Regions from separate parts of the Intrasporangium mesophilum genome, predicted to be linked through region 1. Evidence: predicted binding sites of a transcription regulator. Region 1 holds the regulator's gene; each other region holds the start of a gene.
The links. Region 1 encodes HrcA, which represses chaperone genes, less so after heat shock. Its sites were predicted from a motif close to TTNGCACTCGNNNNNNNCGAGTGCNAA; they were not measured.
Positions count from the first base shown of each region.

Region 1 (3,272 bases):
ACGACCCGGTGATGCGGGAGGAGATCTTCGGCCCGGTCCTCCCGCTCGTCGAGGTCGCCGACGTCGACGCTGCCATCGCATTCATCACCGCGCGGGACAAGCCGCTCGCGCTCTATGTCTTCACCGACGACGCGCAGACTCGGCGCCGTTTCGTGCGCGACACGTCGTCCGGTGCCTTGAACTTCAACGTGCCGCTGGCACACCTGGCCGTGCCCGGGCTGCCGTTCGGAGGCGTGGGGCCGAGCGGCATGGGGACCTACCATGGCGAGCGCTCGGTCGAGCTGTTCTCGCACACCAAGCCGGTGCTGTCGCTGCCCACGAAGCCGGACCTGCTCGGCGTCGTCCAGCCGCCGTTCACCTCGGTCAAGGAGCGCGTCATCGACCTCGTGGTCTTCCCCGGCCGCCGCAAGCGGTAGCCGCCACCCCGTGGCTCAGGCCCCGGGCTCGGTGACGAAGTCGATGAGCTCCTCGACGCTCGCGAGCAGCGCCGGCTCGAGGTCCGCGTAGGTGCGCACGGTCCCGAGGATGCGTTTCCACGCCAACGCGATGTCGGTCTGCGTGTCGTGCGGCCAGCCGAGGGCATCGCAGATGCCGTGCTTCCACGAGGTGCCGCGCGGGATGACCGGCCACTGCTGCCAGCCGAGCCGCTCGGGCCGCACCGACTGCCACACGTCCACGTACGGGTGTCCGAGGATCTTCACGTGCTGGGCGATCCCAGGCAGGGCGCCGGCCTGCTCGACCACTCGTGCCTCCTTGGTGCCGGGCACGAGGTGGTCGACGAGCACGCCGAGACGTCGTCCGGGGCCCGGCTGGAACTCCGCGACGATGCCGGCGAGGTCATCGACGCCGTCCATCAGCTCGACGACCACGCCCTCGACCCGAAGGTCGTCGCCCCACACCTTCTCCACGAGCTCGGCGTCGTGACGGCCTTCGACGTAGATCCGCGAGCCGCTTGCGACCCGCGCCCGGGCGCCGTGGACGGCGACGGAACCGCTCGCCGTCCGGGCGTCGGCGCGCCGGGCCTCGGCCAGGGCCGTCGACGCTGCCGCGACGGGTTTGGTCAGGGTGACGGGCCGTCCGTCGACGAGGAATCCCGGCCCGAGCGGGAACGCCTTGGTGCGGCCACGGCGGTCCTCGAGGTGGACCACGTGCATCCCGCCCGCCTTCTCGACCCGCACGACGGCGCCGACCCAGCCGGTCTCGACCTCCTCGACGACGAGGTCAGGCTCGGCCGGCAGGTCGACCGAGCGCCCGCGCCGGGGCGCTCGCCAGTCGCCGCTCAAGACGTCCGATCCGTAGCGATCCATGGAAGACACAAGCCCACACGGTATGCCGCGTGGACGCCGTGACCGTCGACCGCCACGCGGTCTGGGCCATCCCGTCGACGCGCCGAGGCGCCCGTCGTGACGGCACGCTCGATGCAGCGGGGGTCGGCGGCATACGGTGGGATGAAATCGGAGAACGGGACGCGGCGACGTAGACTTGGCACTCGGGTCACGAGAGTGCCAGGCCGAGGCGAGGAGGTGTCGCGATGAGCGAGGAGCGCAAGCTGATGGTGCTGCGCGCCATCGTCCAGGACTATGTCCAGACATCCGAGCCGGTGGGCAGCAAGGCGCTCGTCGAGCGCCACCACCTCGGGGTCAGCGCCGCGACGGTTCGCAACGACATGGCACAGCTCGAGGAAGAGGGCCTGATCCACGCCCCGCACACCTCTGCCGGCCGCGTGCCGACCGATGCCGGGTACCGCGTCTTCGTCGACCGGCTCAGCCAGATCAAGCCGCTCGGTGCCGGGGAGCGACGAGCGATCTCCCACTTCCTCGAGGGAGCCGTCGACCTCGATGACGTCGTCGACCGGACGGTGCGGCTGCTGGCCAGCCTGACCCGACAGGTCGCGGTCGTGCAGTACCCATCGCTGACGCGGTCGACGGTGCGCCACATCGAGTTCGTCCCCATCGGCGCGAGCCACCTGATGATCGTCCTCATCGTCAACACCGGGCGCGTGGAGCAGCGCGTCGTCGACACGGGGCGCTCGGTCGTCGACACCGACGGTGAGGCCCTGATCGCGTGGCTGCGGAGCAAGGTCAACGACGTCGCGGCCGGTGTGCCTTTCGCGGTCGCCACGACCCAGCTGCGCCGGCTGGTCGAGGAAGCCGACGAGGCCGACCGCCCGGCGCTGGGTGCGGTGGTCTCCGCACTCGGCGACGCCCTCGCCGAGGAGCGGGAGGAGCGGGTCGTGCTCGCCGGGCAGGCCAACCTCGCGCGTGCGGCCACCGCCGACTTCTCACGGACGATCGGGCCGATCCTCGAGGCCCTCGAGGAGCACGTCACGCTGCTGCGCCTGCTCGGCCAGCTCGGCGACGACCCCGAGCTGGTCTCCGTGCGCATCGGCTCAGAGAACCCTGTGACCGGGCTCCAGACCACCTCGCTCGTGTCGATGGGGTACGGCTCAGGCAGCGAGCGCATTGCGAGCCTCGGCGTGCTCGGCCCGACTCGCATGGACTACCCCACGACGATGGCGACGGTGCGTGCCGTGGCGCGCTACGTGTCCGAGGTCCTCGACGACAACCGCTCGACGTGACCGTGCCGACCGCGCAGCCCTTCCGCCACCGCTTCCCAGCATCCGCCCCGAACAGCCCGAACAAACCGAACCAGCCTTGACCTCAGAACCTGACCGACACCGACGCGAGCCGCGCCTGCACGGCCCGAACGCCACGCACTGAAGGAACACCCGCTTGAACGACTACTACGCCGTCCTCGGTGTCTCCCGCGACGCAAGTCAGGAGGAGATCAAGAAGGCCTACCGCCGGCTTGCCCGCAAGCTCCATCCGGACGTCAACCCCGGCCCGGAGGCCGAGGAGGAGTTCAAGCGGGTCTCGCAGGCCTACGAGGTGCTGTCGGACCCGCAGAAGCGTCGCTCCTTCGACCTCGGCGCCGACCCGTTCGCGACCGCCGGCGGCGGCTTCGGCGCGGGCGCGGGCTTCTCGTTCAGCGACGTCATGGACGCCTTCTTCGGAGCCGGCGCGGCCGCCGGCAGCCGTGGCCCGCGGTCGCGGGTCCAGCGCGGTCAGGACGCGCTCGTCCGGCTCGACATCGACCTCGCCAAGGCGGTCTTCGGCTCCGAGGAGGAGCTGACCCTCGACACCGCGATCGGCTGCGTCCGCTGCGGCGGCGACGGCGCCGAGCCCGGCACGGGCCGGCAGACCTGTGGCATCTGCCACGGCGCGGGCGAGGTGCAGCAGGTCCAGCGCAGCTTCCTCGGCCAGGTGATGACC
Region 1 is NZ_BAAGRF010000012.1:112,418-115,689, forward strand. Features, by position in the region: gene ACYVLP_RS11215 (aldehyde dehydrogenase family protein) at 1-416, shown strand, start outside; gene ACYVLP_RS11220 (DUF3097 domain-containing protein) at 432-1,307, opposite strand; gene ACYVLP_RS11225 (hypothetical protein) at 1,337-1,480, shown strand; gene hrcA (heat-inducible transcriptional repressor HrcA) at 1,532-2,578, shown strand; gene dnaJ (molecular chaperone DnaJ) at 2,733-3,272, shown strand, end outside.

Region 2 (3,272 bases), on a different contig from region 1:
TCGGGCTTGTCGGCGATGACGGCCTCGGTCGTCAGGAACAGCGCCGCGATCGAGGCGGCGTTCTGCAGCGCAGAGCGCGTCACCTTGACCGGGTCGATGATGCCTGCGGCCAGCAGGTCGGCGTACTCACCAGTGGCAGCGTTGAGGCCGTGGCCGGCGTCCAGGCCGCGGACCTTCTCGGCCACGACTCCACCCTCGAGACCGGCGTTGATCGCGATCTGCTTGAGCGGGGCCTCGGTCGCGACGCGCACGATGTTGGCACCCGTGGCCTCGTCGCCGTCGAGCTCGAGCTTGTCCAGCGACTTGGCGGCCTGGATGAGCGCGACGCCGCCACCGGCGACGATGCCCTCCTCGACGGCAGCCTTGGCGTTGCGCACGGCGTCCTCGATGCGGTGCTTGCGCTCCTTGAGCTCGACCTCGGTCGCCGCGCCCGCCTTGATGACGGCCACGCCGCCCGCGAGCTTGGCGAGGCGCTCCTGGAGCTTCTCGCGGTCGTAGTCGGAGTCGGACTTCTCGATCTCCGCCTTGATCTGGGCGATGCGGCCCTCGATGGCGGAACGGTCGTCCTGGTCCTCGACGATGGTCGTCTCGTCCTTGGTCACGACGACCTTGCGGGCCTTGCCGAGCAGGTCGAGCGTGGCGTTCTCGAGCTTGAGGCCGACCTCCTCGGAGACGACCTGCCCACCGGTGAGGATGGCGATGTCGCCGAGCATGGCCTTGCGGCGGTCACCGAAGCCCGGCGCCTTGACGGCAACCGACTTGAACGTGCCACGGATCTTGTTGACGACGAGCGTCGCGAGGGCCTCGCCCTCGATGTCCTCGGCGACGATGAGCAGCGGCTTGCCCGACTGCATGACCTTCTCCAGCAGCGGCAGCAGGTCCTTGACCGAGCCGATCTTGGAGTTGGCCACGAGCACGTAGGCGTCGTCGAGGACAGCCTCCATGCGCTCGGTGTCGGTGACGAAGTACGCCGAGATGTAGCCCTTGTCGAAGCGCATACCCTCGGTCAGCTCCAGCTCGAGGCCCATGGTGTTGGAGTCCTCGACGGTGATGACGCCTTCCTTGCCGACCTTGTCCATCGCCTCGGCGATGAGCGAGCCGATCTCCTCGTCAGCGGCCGAGATCGAGGCGGTCGAGGCGATCTGCTCCTTGGTCTCGACCTCCTTGGCCGCGTTGAGCAGCGACTCGGAGACGACCTCGACGGCCTTCTCGATGCCGCGCTTGAGGGCCATCGGGTTGGCGCCGGCGGCCACGTTGCGCAGGCCTTCCTTCACCATGGCCTGGGCGAGCACGGTCGCCGTCGTCGTGCCGTCACCGGCGACGTCGTCGGTCTTCTTGGCAACTTCCTTGACGAGCTCGGCGCCGATCTTCTCGTACGGGTCGTCGAGCTCGATCTCCTTGGCGATCGAGACGCCGTCGTTGGTGATCGTGGGGGCGCCCCACTTCTTCTCCAGCACGACATTGCGGCCCTTGGGGCCGAGCGTCACGCGGACGGCGTCGGCAAGGGTGTTCATGCCCCGCTCGAGACCGCGGCGCGCCTCTTCGTCAAACGCAATGGTCTTGGCCATTCGGGTGGTTCCTCCCACGCGAATCGAAAGGTGGTTGGCCGCATGCCGCCCGCGACGGACGGGACCAGACCCCTCAGCTCATGTCGCTGCGGGACCCCAGCCCCTCGGCATACGGTCCGTATCTGTCACTCCCACACGGAGAGTGCTAACGCCATTATTGGCACTCTCCCATGGCGAGTGCAAACGCCCGTCCACCCGCCATGACGTCGAGGTATGCCGCCGCGGCGGGTCGGGCGCGAAGCGCTGGGTGAGCTCGGGGTCAGGAAGGCGGTCGCGCGGCGAGCGCCTCGGTGAGGCGAGCGGCATACTCGGCAGCCTCCGCGTCGGAGGCGTAGGTCGTGCGTGGCCAGAAGAATCCCCGCAGGCCGTCACCCTTGGTGCGCGGCACGACGTGGACGTGCAGGTGCGGCACCGACTGGCTCACGACGTTGTTCATCGCCACGAAGCTGCCCGTCGACCCGAGGCCCGCGACGACGGCTCCGGCCAGGCGCTGGGCCGCCGCTACCAGGCCGGCATGAAGCGAAGTGGGGAGGTCGAGCAGCGTCTCGACGTGCTCCTTCGGCACGAGCAGCACGTGCCCCTTGAACACCGGCCGCCTGTCGAGGAAGCCGAGGAAGTCCGGCTCGTCGAGCACGACATTCGCCGAGACCTCGCCGGCCACGATGGAGCAGAAGACGTCGTCCACGGTCCCAAGGCTGCCACGCGCCACTCCCAGACCACCCCGCGGTTCGAGGTATGTCGTCGGTGTATCGCGCGGCGGGATACCTCCAACCAGCGGTGCGCGTCAGCAGATGACGCCGAGGAGGCAGCCTGGGTCGTTCTGGGTCGTCGTGGGCGAGGGCTTGCCGGTCGGTGGCTTCGGCTTGTGCCTGCCCTTGCCGTTCGTCGAGGTCGGCGACGGGGCCGGGGTGGTGGCTGGCGCCTGGGAGGTCGCTCGAAGGGACGTGGCGGGCGGCGCGGGACGGGGCGCGCTGCGAGTGGGCACCACAGACGGCGTGGCCCTGGCCGGGACCACCGTCGCCGTCGCCGTCGGCGCACCCGCGGTCGAGCCGGCACCTGCCGCCGACGGGGCGGCAGACGTGGGCGCGTCCCAGCCGCTGACCGGCGGCGCGGGAAAGACGCCGGCGATCGCCTGGTCGCGCCAGCTCTCCCCGGGCCAGAGGGCAACGACGACCGCAGTCAGAACGGCGAACGCCGCGAGTGCAGCCGCCACGACGAGGTCCCGACGTGGGTTCGGACGGTGACGCTGCGAGCGGCTCTCGATCGACATGGTCCACAAAAATAGACGAATCGGACCAGCCGTGGGCCCTCGGGGCCCGGCGCCACTACGGTGGGTCCATGCGTCATGAGACGTGGATCACACGGCTCCGCCCGACGGGTCTGGAGCCGTGAGCGCCGACTTCGTCGAGGTCGCCGACCGCGTCTTCGTCGCGCGGTACCCACAGTGGGACGTCAACGTCGGGCTCGTCCTCGGCCGCGACGGGGCAGTGGTGGTCGACACCCGCGCCAGCGACATCGCGGGCACCGAGGTCCTCGACGACGTCCGCCGCCTCGGTCGAGACCTCACCGTCCGCCACGTCGTCAACACCCACGTCCACTTCGACCACACCTTCGGCAACCTGGCCTTCGACGTCGCCACGATCCACGCCCACGACAACGTCGGCCGCAGCTATGTCGCCGACGCCGAGCGGATCAAGGCTGCGT
Region 2 is NZ_BAAGRF010000013.1:368,706-371,977, forward strand. Features, by position in the region: gene groL (chaperonin GroEL) at 1-1,568, opposite strand, end outside; gene ACYVLP_RS13085 (HIT family protein) at 1,828-2,253, opposite strand; gene ACYVLP_RS13090 (hypothetical protein) at 2,353-2,838, opposite strand; gene ACYVLP_RS13095 (MBL fold metallo-hydrolase) at 2,957-3,272, shown strand, end outside.
Region 2: a site for HrcA is predicted at 1,726-1,752, ahead of groL (chaperonin GroEL). Genes of this name have one in related genera too.

Region 3 (3,272 bases), on a different contig from region 1:
GGCTTGTCCACGACGAGCGTGTCGGTCGTCAGGATCATCGAGGCGATCGACTCGGCGTTGCGCAGGGCCGAGCGGGTCACCTTGACCGGGTCGATGACGCCGGCGCCCACGAGGTCGCCGTACTCGCCGGTCGCCGCGTTGAGGCCCTGGCCGAGCGGGAGCTCGGCGACCTTCGAGGTGACGACGTAGCCCTGGAGGCCGGCGTTCTCGGCGATCCACCGCAGCGGCTCCTGGACGGCCTTGCGGACGATCGAGGCACCGGTGGCCTCGTCACCCGTCAGGTCCAGACCGTCGATGACCGTGGCCGCGTGGATGAGCGCGGTGCCGCCGCCGGCGACGATGCCTTCCTCGATCGCGGCGCGCGTGGCCGAGATGGCGTCCTCGATGCGGTGCTTCTTCTCCTTGAGCTCCACCTCGGTGTGCGCGCCGACCTTGATCACGCAGACGCCGCCGGCCAGCTTGGCGAGACGCTCCTGGAGCTTCTCGCGGTCCCAGTCGGAGTCGGTGCGCTCGATCTCGGCCTTGATCTGGTTGACGCGGCCTGCGACCTCGGACTGGTCGCCCGCGCCGTCGATGATCGTCGTGGCGTCCTTGGTCAGCACGACGCGACGGGCCTGGCCGAGCACGGTCAGGTCGGCCTGGTCGAGCTTGAGGCCGACCTCCTCGGCGATGACCTGGCCGCCGGTGAGCACCGCGATGTCCTGGAGCATCGCCTTGCGGCGGTCGCCGAAGCCGGGCGCCTTGACCGCGGCGACGTTGAAGGTGCCGCGGATCTTGTTGACGACGAGCGTCGACAGGGCCTCGCCCTCGACGTCCTCGGCGATGATGAGCAGCGGCTTGCCCGACTGGACAACCTTCTCGAGCACCGGGAGCACCTCGGCGACCGAGCTGATCTTGCCCTGGTTGATCAGGACGTAGGCGTCCTCGAGGATCGTCTCCATGCGCTCGGTGTCGGTGACGAAGTAGGCCGACAGGTAGCCCTTGTCGAACTGCATGCCCTCGGTGAACTCGAGCTCGGTGGCGGTGGTCGAGGACTCCTCGACCGTGATGACGCCGTCCTTGCCGACCTTGTCGAACGCCTCGCCGATGAGACCGCCGAGGGTGGCGTCCTGAGCCGAGAGGGTGGCGACCGAGGCGATCTCGTCCTTGCCCTCGACGTCGCGCGCGTTGCGCAGCAGCTCGTCGTTGACGGCGGTGACGGCCTTGTCCATGCCGCGCTTGAGCGCGGCGGGGGCGGCACCGGCCGCGACGTTGCGCAGGCCTTCCTTGACCATCGCCTGGGCGAGCACGGTCGCGGTCGTCGTGCCGTCGCCGGCCACGTCGTTGGTCTTGGTGGCGACCTCCTTGGCGAGCTGCGCGCCGAGGTTCTCGTAGGCGTCCTCCAGCTCGATCTCACGAGCGATGGTCACGCCGTCGTTCGTGATCGTGGGAGCGCCCCACTTCTTGTCGATGACGACGTTGCGGCCCTTGGGGCCGAGCGTCACCTTGACGGCGTTGGCGAGCGCGTCGACGCCTCGCTCCAGCGACTTGCGGGCGGAGTCGTCGAACTCCAGCATTTTGGCCATGGTGTTCCTTCTGCTCGTGGATTGAGCGGATCAGCGAATTGCGTTGTGGCTTAAGCAGACGCACCCCGGCGAAACCCCGACGGGGCCCACCGGGGTGCGTTCACGGCATACGGCGTGACAGGGGTCAGCCGACGATCGCGAGAACGTCGCGCGCGGAGAGGATCAGGAACTCCTCGCCGCCGTACTTGACCTCGGTGCCGCCGTACTTGCTGTAGATGACCTTGTCGCCGACCTTGATGTCGAGCGGCACGCGCTCGTCGCCGTCCTCGTTCCAGCGGCCGGGGCCGACAGCGAGGACCTCGCCCTCCTGCGGCTTCTCCTTGGCGGTGTCGGGGATGACGAGGCCGGACGCGGTGGTCTGCTCGGCCTCGAGGGACTTGACGACGATGCGGTCTTCGAGCGGCTTGATGGAAACCGACACGGTGGTGACCTTCCCTTCGGGACAGTCGGGGTGACTTCCGGTGACTACGGACGTAGGGCTCTTCATGGCTGGCCGCCGTCGCGGGGGTCGACCGCCCTGAAGAGGGCGCTGGCACTTTCGAGGTGAGAGTGCCAACAAGAAGAAATCTAGGTATGCCGTTAGCACTCGGTCAAGTCGAGTGCCAGATTTGGCCTTCAGGGCCGGCTTGGCAGGATGGGCGCATGGACGCCGCGATGGTCGACCGCCTGGCCACAGGAGAGGGCTGGGCGCTGCTGCAGTCCCTGCCACCGTACGACCAGGTGACCTCGCTGCAGCTCCAGGGGCGGCTCCGCGACGCCGGCTATGCGCCCGACCTCGTCGCGGCCGCGATGACGCAGTCGCGGCTGCGGGCGCGCGGCGCCGAGAAGTTCGGCCAGTTCGCCGATGGGATGCTCTTCACCGCGGACGGCCTCGAGCAGTCGACCCGCCTGGCCATCGCCGCCCGCCACGCACACCGGTACGCCGCGGCCGGGGTCCGCGAGATCTACGACCTCGGCTGCGGGCTCGGCGCCGACGCCATGGCGTTCGCCGGGCTGGACCTCACGGTGCGGGGTGTGGACGCCGACGAGGCGACGGCGCGGATCGCCGGGGTGAACCTCCGTCACTGGCCCTCGGCGCGCGTCACCCACGCACGCGCCGAGGACGTGCGGCTCCCCGAGGGGGAGGGACGCCGCCACCTGGGCCTCTGGCTCGATCCTGCGCGGCGGGTCACCGGCGTCGCCGACATCCACGGCCGCACCAAGCGCGTGTTCTCGCTGGACGCGATCTCGCCATCGTGGCCCGAGGTGCTCGCCTATGCCGACCAGGTCGCTGCCACCGGCGCCAAGCTCTCGCCCGCCTTCCCGCACGGTGCGATCCCGCCCGGGGCTGAGGCGCAGTGGACGTCCTGGCACGGCGAGGTGCTCGAGTGCGCGATCTGGTGGGGCCCGCTCGCCACCACGGCCGGGCGCACGGCCGCGGTCTGCACCGAGGCCCAGACGAGCGTCGTGACCCAGGTCGAGGCGGAGGCCGCGGACGGGCAGCCCGGCCTGACATCGGTCCACGAGCTGGCCGAGTGGCTCTACGAGCCCGACCGGGCCGTGGTCCGCGCCGGCCTGACCGGCGCGCTCGTGTCCGCGGTCGACGGTGCCGAGCTGGCAGCCGGCGTCGGCTACGTCACGAGCGGAGCGGCATACGACCTCCCGTGGGCGCGGCGCTTCCGCATCGTCGAGGCGATGCCGTTCTCGACCAAGCGCCTGGCCCGATGG
Region 3 is NZ_BAAGRF010000019.1:166,877-170,148, forward strand. Features, by position in the region: gene groL (chaperonin GroEL) at 1-1,565, opposite strand, end outside; gene groES (co-chaperone GroES) at 1,690-1,986, opposite strand; gene ACYVLP_RS17090 (class I SAM-dependent methyltransferase) at 2,208-3,272, shown strand, end outside.
Region 3: a site for HrcA is predicted at 2,145-2,171, ahead of groES (co-chaperone GroES). Genes of this name have one in related genera too.